DNA from 3 places in the Ruegeria sp. HKCCD7181 genome. Region 2 is predicted to be linked to each of the others. Evidence: riboswitches for the same ligand, from Rfam matches in the RefSeq annotation. Region 2 holds a riboswitch; each other region holds the start of a gene.
The links. A riboswitch is a leader RNA that binds a small molecule or an ion and turns the genes downstream of it on or off. The one in region 2 is predicted to bind cobalamin.
Positions count from the first base shown of each region.

Region 1: it holds a riboswitch for cobalamin, as region 2 does, so the genes downstream of both, AC2TCY_RS10405 (energy-coupling factor ABC transporter permease) here and AC2TCY_RS17845 (hypothetical protein) in region 2, are expected to answer to the same signal.
Region 3: it holds a riboswitch for cobalamin, as region 2 does, so the genes downstream of both, AC2TCY_RS06490 (CbtB domain-containing protein) here and AC2TCY_RS17845 (hypothetical protein) in region 2, are expected to answer to the same signal.

Region 1 covers NZ_JBWVBC010000004.1:270,502-273,757, forward strand. The annotation lists gene AC2TCY_RS10400 (adenylate/guanylate cyclase domain-containing protein) at 1-694, shown strand, start outside; gene AC2TCY_RS10405 (energy-coupling factor ABC transporter permease) at 1,007-1,690, opposite strand; cobalamin riboswitch at 1,768-1,980, opposite strand; gene AC2TCY_RS10410 (L,D-transpeptidase) at 2,195-2,857, shown strand; gene AC2TCY_RS10415 (hypothetical protein) at 2,907-3,179, opposite strand.
Region 2 covers NZ_JBWVBC010000010.1:47,790-51,045, forward strand. The annotation lists gene rsgA (ribosome small subunit-dependent GTPase A) at 1-243, shown strand, start outside; gene AC2TCY_RS17840 (alpha/beta hydrolase family protein) at 273-1,133, opposite strand; cobalamin riboswitch at 1,299-1,521, shown strand; gene AC2TCY_RS17845 (hypothetical protein) at 1,614-2,021, shown strand; gene AC2TCY_RS17850 (protein-tyrosine phosphatase family protein) at 2,023-2,526, opposite strand; gene AC2TCY_RS17855 (DNA polymerase III subunit gamma/tau) at 2,665-3,256, shown strand, end outside.
Region 3 covers NZ_JBWVBC010000002.1:593,551-596,806, reverse strand. The annotation lists gene AC2TCY_RS06510 (DUF302 domain-containing protein) at 1-194, opposite strand, end outside; gene AC2TCY_RS06505 (DUF1636 family protein) at 345-689, shown strand; gene AC2TCY_RS06500 (hypothetical protein) at 686-1,180, opposite strand; gene AC2TCY_RS06495 (CbtA family protein) at 1,243-1,941, opposite strand; gene AC2TCY_RS06490 (CbtB domain-containing protein) at 1,946-2,116, opposite strand; cobalamin riboswitch at 2,153-2,358, opposite strand; gene cobF (precorrin-6A synthase (deacetylating)) at 2,402-3,145, opposite strand; gene cobA (uroporphyrinogen-III C-methyltransferase) at 3,138-3,256, opposite strand, start outside.

The DNA.
Region 1 (3,256 bases), on a different contig from region 2:
ACTGATGGAGCCTTTCTTTGACGCCGCTTCGTCTGCCATCGCTCGTAACAACGGTACGATCGACAAGTTTATGGGCGACGCTGTCATGGCGTTCTGGGGCGCTCCGCGACAGGATTCCAATCACGCCGAGAACGCTTGTCGCGCCGCGCTGGATCTCGTCGCTGCGGTTGCAGAAACCGATATCAGGGACGATACGGGAAGCGCTTTACGCGTGCGCATTGGACTGAACAGTGGCGAGGCGCTGGTCGGAAACATCGGCTCTGAGCAGCGGCTAAACTACACGGCAATCGGTGATGTTGTGAACGTTGCCAGCCGCTTGGAAGGCGCTAACAAAGCATATGACACATCGATCCTGATTGGCCCGGAAACCCGGCGGGCGGCGGGCGACGCGGTTATCGCGAGGGAATTGGACACCCTGGCTGTTTTTGGGCGCTCCGGTGGCCTCGTTATTTTTGAGTTGATCGCGATGGCCGATAGTTTCGACAAGTCTCACACCTGGATTGAGCTCTATGAAGAGGGGCTAACCTACTATCGGAACAGAAAATTTGAACAGGCGATCTCTGCATTTGAGGCGGCTGAAAATGAGCGTGGTGGAGATCTTGCCTCTGCGGTCATGAAAAGGCGCGCATCCGCCTTCCTGGATGCGCCTCCGCCGGACGACTGGATGGGCGTCGCGATCGCCGACACGAAGTGACCCAGCGAAGATCAGGTCTCATTTTGGCGCCCGGATGATGGCGATGCTAGCCGCTCGTTCGACCGCCGTAGCTGGGAAAAAGCGGTTTAAATCCGCCATCTCCGCTTGTCACGGCCAGAACTTGGTTGTGTAAGCACTTCCGGGGTTTTCATCCGACGCTTACAGATAAGATTCCAGGGCTGTGAGCTTTGGGTTCTAGAATTATCGAAGCCGCAGTATTAGCGCATCGAGGTAAAGGTTGTGCCCAACCACTACGGGAGTTGAATACACAACCTTAGACGGCGCTTGCATCCGCGCCGCCGTTTTCTGAGGTCAAGCTTGAGCAGCGTTGTAAAGGCGCGGAGTCACAAGGCCTGTGCCGTTCAGTCCGCGAGCAGCTTTGGCCGCTGCCAGCACCGCCAGATCAACCAGTGGCTCGATGATGATGACAAGCATATAAGCACCACCGAAAGTCAGCACAGAGGCCATGGTCTCAGCGCCGAACCCCTGGCCATAGAAAGCCCAGAAAGCGACCCAGGCAACCACTCCGCCCTGATAGGCGCTGCTCAGCGCCAAAGCCTGACTGTACTTCAGATCAACATAGGCGGTACCCGGCGCGATGATACGCTTGGCCAGCGCCTGTAGCGCGAACAGGGGTACCAGCAACGTCGTCAGGTTGATGAAGTATTGCGGCAAATCGAACGGAGCAAAGAAAACGCCCTGAATCAGAAGCCCGGCTGCTAGGCCAAACGCCGCCGGTGCCGCACCCAACAGCAGGAACAGGGTGGAGCCGAGGATGAAATGGACTTCGGAAACACCAACTGGAAAATGCGGCAGGATCTCGAAAAATAGAAAAACACCAATTGTGGCGAGTGCGGAGCGCATGGCAAAAGACGCAAGACCATTTGCCCGCAGTGTGCTGAAGGTCTCCTTGGCGGCGTATGTGGCAGCCCCGGCGGCAGTTGCGTAAGACAGCACAATTTTGGCACCGTTTACGATGCCCGGTTCGATATGCATAAGTTCTCTCCCTGCCGCCTCACCCGGCGGCTGTTCAGGTCGCACCGGCAATTGATGCCGGCAATTAAGGTTTGGGCATCGCCCGATGTTAAACGGCAGGTCTCCTGACTCGCGGGTTACTGCTAAACCAACCTTCCCGGCCCGGTTTGGGGTCAGTGGTCTTTTGGCGTCGCTCTCCGCTCACAGTTGCGGGGGCAGTTACGGATTTGACACGTTTGGATGCGCCGCACCGTATTCCCTTTTAATCCCTTCGATTTTAGCCGCTGGGAACCGTAAACGAGAAACGGCTACAACGGACACATTGCTCCTGTCAATGAGGCCAGAGCTTCAGTTGTCGACTAAATTTAAAGGGGCAAAATAGGTGCAAATTAACCCATAGTCGGTCCGAAATTTTAAATGCTGCCGGAAGCCTCTTGATACTCTGGGCGCCAGAGGCGTTAAACTTCGCCAGTGGTTGCTGGAGCGAGTAGCCAGCCCGCCATGATTGGAGATCAGGATCGGAAAATGCTGACGAGACGCCATTTCATCCAGACGAGCACTGCACTGTTTTCGGCTTCGGTATCCAGCCCGGTTGTGGCCAATACCTGGCCAACCGTTTCGCAAAAGGCGGCCTGGGACGCCGCGGTTACCCCACCGGGTTACAATCCGGCCACGTCCAACCCTTGGGGGGTGCATGAGCGTTTCTTGCCGCGTCGGGTTGTTGCAAATGATGGGCTTGTAGCTGGTGACATCCACGTGGACGCTGTTGCACGCTACCTTTACCATATCGAACAGGGCGGTACGGCGATGCGCTATGGCGTTGCCATTGCGCGCGGAGATTTATACGAACCTGGTACTTATGACATCCGCCGAAAGGTGAAATGGCCCCATTGGACGCCAACGGCTTCGATGATTGAGCGCAATCCGGAATACGCGCAGTACAGGAATGGTATGGAGCCGGGCCCGAACAATGCACTTGGTTCCCGAGCGTTCTACCTATTCGTCGGTAACCGCGATACTTACTTAAGGATTCACGGCACACCGCAACCCAAGAGCATTGGAGGTCGCGCGAGTTCTGGATGCGTCCGCATGATTATGGCCCATATCAACGATCTCTATCCAAATGTTAAAACCGGCTCGACGGCTTACCTGTATTCTGCCGAAAACAGAGTTAGCGCGCGGACTTAAACGACAACAACACTAGGGCAGCGTCAGCAATCCATGACCAGCGTGAATGTCAGGCTTCACGCGCAACGCAGATCGGACCGCCGTTAGTTGCGCGCAAAGGTAACAGGGTTGTTTCCACAGGACCGCGGTGTTCGTACCAAAAACAATTGTCCTGCGGCGAAAGACGCGCGGACGCCAAATCCTGTCCGGGTGCGGCCAACGCCTCAACCGATTCAGGGATTTTTCCAATCTTGGTGGTTGAAGCACCTGTTCCGGACAATTGAGCGGAGCATCCAGCCGTGACTGAAAGCATCACTATGATGGTCGCAAATTGTTTCTGCATGCGGACAGTCCGTCTTTGATCTTGATTCGTTTATAAAAAGGTCGCATCCGCCGGGATCAGTCGCAAGCCGCGATGGG
Region 2 (3,256 bases):
GTTGAGCTGGCCCAGGAGTGCCGCTTCTCCGATTGCAGACACCACAGCGAACCGGGCTGCGCTGTCCTGTTCGCAATTAATGAAGGTGCTCTGAGTCCTGACCGGCTGGACCGGTGGCGCAAACTGCGGCGAGAGGACATGCGTAATTCCGAATCCGTGGCGCAAGCCCGTGCGCGCGATAAAGCATTCGGAAAAATGGTGCGGAGTGTGACACGCGGAAAGTCTTCGCGCACCGAATTCTGACAGGAGGGGGCGCCAGGTTTTGGCGTCCCTCACCTTTCGATCAAACGGGGCCAGACTGTCGCGTTTTTACGTGAAAAAACACCTATATGGCCAATACCGCTCAGTCCGAAGTCTTGAGGGTCAATCAGGTGACGTTTCGCGTCCGGTCCGTATAGATCGGCCAGTCTCCAAACCGCATCAGGTGGAACCATTTGATCGTCAGTGAACGCGAATAGGTCAACCGGTCCGCTAGCCCGAGACCAATTTGCCATCGGTAGGCTGGTACCAACCTCAGGCACATAGCTTTTTAGTGAGGTGCACCACTTGCGCCATTGCCAGTAGACCTGAGGAGGCAAGTCTGAACCGAAGCCAAGCGCTCTACCTGGCAAATATCCCATCATGCGCACGACCAAAGGCGCGTGGCCGTACCAGAACAATCCGGCAAGCCCGCGGTAAGGCCACGGATGATCCGACAGCGTGACCAAGCCCGAACAGACACAGATCATCCGGTCGATCGCGTCTATATCCGGCTGCACGGGGCCGAGCATTCCGCCAACCGAATGACCGATTGTCCAATGCTGCGAATTTGGGAACCGTCGCCGCATCTCGGCACGGGCAGCGGGCATGTCGACCAAGGCCCAATCTGCCATTGTGACCGCTGAGTCCTTCAATCGCCCCTCAAGGGAATGGCCGAAATCCCGATAATCATATGTCAGGCAGGCCATACCTTGTTCAGCTGCAAGCCATTGGGCGAAATGCTGATAGTAGTCTCGCGGCACCCCGGTTGCGCTGTTCAGAACAACGACTGTCTGCGGTTCGGACACCGGCAGGTACAAGCGGCCCGACAGCATTGCCGCCGCCGAAGGGAACCGAATATTCTCGGTAAGAACCGTTTGCCGAGCGTCTAACATCTCTTCTCCAGTCGCAACTGAACCGATCAGTTCACCTCCTCAATCGGCCCTATCTGTCGTTTCGAGTCAAGGCAGGACTTGGTTGACCAAACGTCCACTTGCCGTGCCGAAGCAATGGAGCGAGCAAATGAATGTCCAATCTGCTTGACTCGGTCACACCGCAACCGCTAGCGATTGCGTGATGGTTTCCGCGCCCTCCAACAAGGGCCGGGATGAAAAGGGAACACGGTGCGGTCCAACCCGGTTGACCCGGTACGGACTAATTCCGCGACTGCCCCCGCAACTGTAAGCGGCGAGCGATGCCAAAACACCACTGACCGAAAGGTTGGGAAGGTCGGCAAAGCAACGACCCGCAAGTCAGGAGACCTGCCATCGGAAACTAAAACCGAAACTCGGGCGGGGTGTCCGGGCAGGGTTTGGCAGCTCTGAGGCTTCCTTTCCTTATCTCTCACCCTTCGTCCCGCGCGCGGAGGGCGCAGCATGATCTGGAAGACTGACACACATCAATTCACCGCGACTATTTGCCAGCACACGGGCAAAACCTGCCCCGCACTTGCCCGTATGGCACGTGCAATGGTGCAGGCCGTAGCGACCGCAGGTCCTGCGACCACGCGCGAGTTCGAAATCGAGGGCAACACCGACCTGACGCATTGCCTAAAGGGATGCACCGCCCGCTTTCGCGCCCGGCCTGATCAGGTGCGGGTCTATTGCGGCGCAGACCCCGAGATCGGTTCTGACACGTTGGACGACTATGCCGAGCTGATGTTTGGCACGGAAATTACGTCCCTTCCTTCTCAGGCGATCAGCAGCCCGCCTTGCGCGTTGCTGGAGGCCGTAGCGCTTGCGCCAAGCCAACCGGCTCGGGCCGAGTCTTTCGCGGCAGTTTGACCTATTTCAAAGAATGCGCGCGGGCCTTTCCCATGGCCCAGCGCATCTGCCCGTCGGTCTCGACGGCGCAGGGGCGAATTTCACGGAGCCGGGACAAAGCCGCCTCTGATGCTTCACCGCATTCCACCATCAAACGCAAAACCACCATCCCTGACCGACCACATCCACCGCGGCAATGCACCAGAACCCGGCCTTTATTTGACAGAGTCGTCAGAACTCTTGCGCTGACCTCGGCCCATCGCTCGGTTATTTCAGGCGGCGGTGATCCAAAATCCTCGATGGGCAAATGGATCCATTCGATCCCGCGTTCCGTCAGGTCCTGCCCGAAATTCCCCGCACCTTCCTGCCCCATCTCAGCCGCAGTAGTCATTGAGAGTACAACATCCGGTGCCCAGCCTCTGATCACCTTCAGATCGGCCAAATAAAACCCGCCCCGGCCCGGCATAGGTGACAGTGCAAGCGAACCACCGCCGACCTGCAAAGTGTGAACTCCAAACTGCGGCATCGATCCCCCTGATTTGCTGTGCCCGCAAGTTCTATACCGTCGTACCAACATCCAAAACAAAATTCGTTCAGACCTGCGGTGGACGCGGAGGGCAGCGCGCTCTACGCTGCCGCATAACTCGAATCCGCCAGAGCAGACATGACCGACACGCCCAGCCCCGCCTATCAGGTTCTCGCCCGCAAATATCGCCCCGAAACCTTTGCCGACCTGGTTGGCCAGGATGCGATGGTGCGCACGCTGAAAAACGCGTTCGAGGCGGATCGGATCGCACAGGCCTTCATCATGACCGGTATTCGTGGCACCGGTAAAACCACAACGGCGCGAATTATTGCCAAGGGCATGAACTGCATCGGCCCGGACGGAAATGGCGGCCCCACAACTGAACCCTGTGGCCAGTGCGAACACTGCGTAGCGATCATGGAAGGCCGCCATGTCGACGTGATGGAAATGGACGCCGCCAGCCGTACCGGTGTGAATGACATCCGCGAGATCATCGACAGCGTCCGCTACCGTGCCGCCAGTGCGCGCTACAAGATCTATATCATCGACGAAGTTCACATGCTGTCGACCAGCGCCTTTAACGCGCTGCTCAAAACGCTGGAAGAACCCCCGGAACATGTGAAGTTCATCTTTGCAACCACAGAGATTCGCAAGGTCCCGGTAACGGTTCTGTCTCGGTGTCAGCGCTTTGACCTGCGGCGCATCGAACCCGAGGAAATGCTCGGCCTGC
Region 3 (3,256 bases), on a different contig from region 2:
CCACGGGCCGCTGCTGCCTTGGTGGGACCAGCCTGCGTGACAACGATCAGGCCGTTTTCCTTCACAGCAGTCTTGGTGTCGTCCACCAACTGTTCATAGGTTTTTTCGGTCGGATAGACGGCCCATCCGGCCAATGGCTCTTCAGCCAAGGCGGGCAAGGCCAGCATGCAAAAGACGGGTATGAGTGCTTTCATCGCTACGCCTCCTATGGTTCGGGTGCGCGATTGTTGCCAGACTTTGCTGTGTGGCGCACTCACATTCTTGTGCGTGAAAGCGCGGCCGAGGCTTGCACCGCAGAACCGAAACACGCAAAAAACGCGCAGATGCATCGATGTGAGGCCGAGTTGAACAAGATTCGTTTGCTGATCTGTGAAAGCTGCGCTGGCACGCGCGATCGCGGTGCCGAACGTCAGGCCGTACAAGCGGCACTGACCAAGTCAGGCCTGGAGGATCGGGTCCAGATCAGTGCCCATGCCTGCTTCAGTGGCTGCGAAACGCCAACGGCTCTGGCATTGCAGGGGCAAGGGATCGCCTCATACGTTTTTACAGGAATTGATGTCGTTGCGGATGCAGAAGACATCGCGGCGACATGTCAGACGATTTTGAACAGCCCGTCCGGCTGGATTGACGACGCCCGACCATGCGGACGCCTTCGAATGTGTCTGCGTGCACGCATTCCGGCGTTTTAGTCGACCTGAACCGTAACTGCCGTACTGACCGGCACGTTATCAACCATCAGCGGGCTGTGGCTGTTGGCGTTCAACGAGACAGAAACCTCGACCTCACCCTTAGGCAGATCAGAGATATGCATCCAGTTGCCGTATAGCCGCGCCAGTTTTTCGCCATTGATATAAACGTGAGCGTGACCTTCACCTTCTTTGTCAGCCGCCGATGCGTTTTCCGGCGAGAACCGGAAGTTCTGAGGCATGACGTGCAAGTTCCATCCTGCCATGGGGTCCTGGATCACCGCGATCTCCAGACCGGGTGCGTTCGGGCCGGCTGGCAGATTAACAGCAGTGGAATGGTCGTGGGCCATCGCTTCGGCTTGGCCGCCGCCGTGATGAGAAGGATCGGAATGGTCATGGCCGTCGAAAGTGACGCCATTGGCCGCGGCCAGTACAAACCCTGCGCCTCCGCCAAAGACCAGACCAATTGCAAACAGAGCAAGTGAGCGGGACATTTCTTATCCTTGAAAAACAAAAGCCCGCCGGGATTGTCCCGACGGGCATTATTTGAGGCTGATCAAGCGTTCGCTTCAGCGTGCTTAGATTCTTTCTGCCAAAAGTACCCGGCGAAAGAACCAACAAGAACCCACGCGACCAAACCTATACCAAAGGCACGGGCTGCAAACAGGGCACCGATTTCCGTTGGCACAGGACCGGTGAAGACATCAGGTTCCGGTGCACCGATCACATGCGGGGCCATCAGCAGAGCGGCCGCGACCACGTAACTGATGAGGTTGCCTCCAAAGGCGATCAGCCACATGGCAACGCTGGCTGCAGCCACTGTCGCGAACCACCAGACTTGGCGGGCATAGACGTCGGCAGCCGCAACACCGGGAACTTCCGGTGCCAGTGTAAAGCCAGGTGCCATATGGAAGGCTATGAAACCCGCGAGGCCCCAAAGCACTCCAGTTCGGCCATCGATTTTATGTCCCAGACCTTCTGTCACCGACATCACGGCAATCAGCACGAGCGCATAACCGGTATAGGTCAGCATGGTGAAGATCACGCTCAGCGCGTCGCGGGTCAGGTCCGAGAACATGCCCGGCAATTCGGGATGGGCAGACACTGCCTCGGCCCCGAAATGCACCAGCTCTCCTGATTCATACAGTTCGGCGTGCAACAGAACAGGTTGCACAAACGCAAGCTGCAGCAAGGCGGCAATCAGCCCCGCTGCAGCACCAGCGAACAACGCGCTGGTCAGAATGCGACTGAACATTGTCTCAGTGGCAGGGGAAGCCGGTTGCGTGGCGTACGTCATGTGCCGCGTCATGCAGCGCAGCCGCCTGAACGTGGCCGGTCAGGGTGATGATGCCCAGACCCAGCGCAACAGCGAACAGAGCCGAGAGTACACCTGTGCGTGCGACTGATGCCGTTTGAGTTTGTGTTGTCATTTCTTGTCCTCCAATGCCGCCGCACCCGACGGCCGGTGTTTCTACGTTCGCCTGGCAGGTCTCCTGGCTCGCGGGTCAGTGCCTCTGTTCGCCTTCCCCCCAAGATCGGGAGTGGCTGGTTGAACAGGGCTCACCGCTTACAGTCGCGGGGGCGGCTTTGGATTTGACCTGCGCGCAGGCCGCACCAAATTCCCTCTTAGCATCCGGATGACTCCGGCAGGACCAGACGTTTTCATTTAGCCGCGATAAGCCCGTGCACGCAATGACCAATTGCGACGTTTTCGGTCAGTTCTCGCGCTTTTTCAGCAAATAGATATCCATGATCCAGCCATGCGCAGCCCTGTGCCGAGCGCGACTGGCCAGAATCTCTTCACATACATCATTCAAAGGGCCATGGATCAGGATTTCCTCTTTCATTCCCACGTAAGCCCCCCACCAAATGAAGTATTCCGCCATCTCGAGGCTTTGAAAAGAGCACTCGCCGTCCAACATAACCGCTACGGTTGACGCCGCCTTGGGCCAGCCTTCGTCGCGCAATCGGCGTCCGGTCGTCACGACATAGGGCGCGCCGATGTCGTTGATCGGTATTGCGTGGGCGGCCGTCAGCGCTTGCAATGCCGTTATACCTGGAATCACACGCGTTTTCGGCTGCGGGTTCAGCCGCGAGGCAATCCGAAGCGAGCTGTCGTAAAGCGAAGGATCGCCCCAAATCAATAACGCAACGGTGTGCGCTTCGGGATGGGCGTCAATCACTTCACTCCATCGCCGCGCGATGGCGTCATGCCATTCATCCACTCCGCGCAGGTATCCGTCTTCGGCCCGCCGTTGAGGGATGTCAAAATAGGCAATCTTTGGTTGCGTGTCCGCCACATGCGCGATGATTTGCTCGCGAATTCCGGCCAGATCGGCTTTGTTATCACCTTTGCGGGGGATCAGAATCAGATCAGCCGCTCGAATCGCCTGCGCGCCCTGATAGGTCACGTGATCGGGATTACCGGTACCAACACCGACGAGGTTCAGTTCAATCATCGCCGAACTCCGCCAGCGGTCCATACAGGATCAGAGCAGGGGCGGTTCCGATCTCTGCTGCCAGCTTCTCTGACAGGGCGCCGATTGTGGAACGGTGCAAAGCCTGATCAG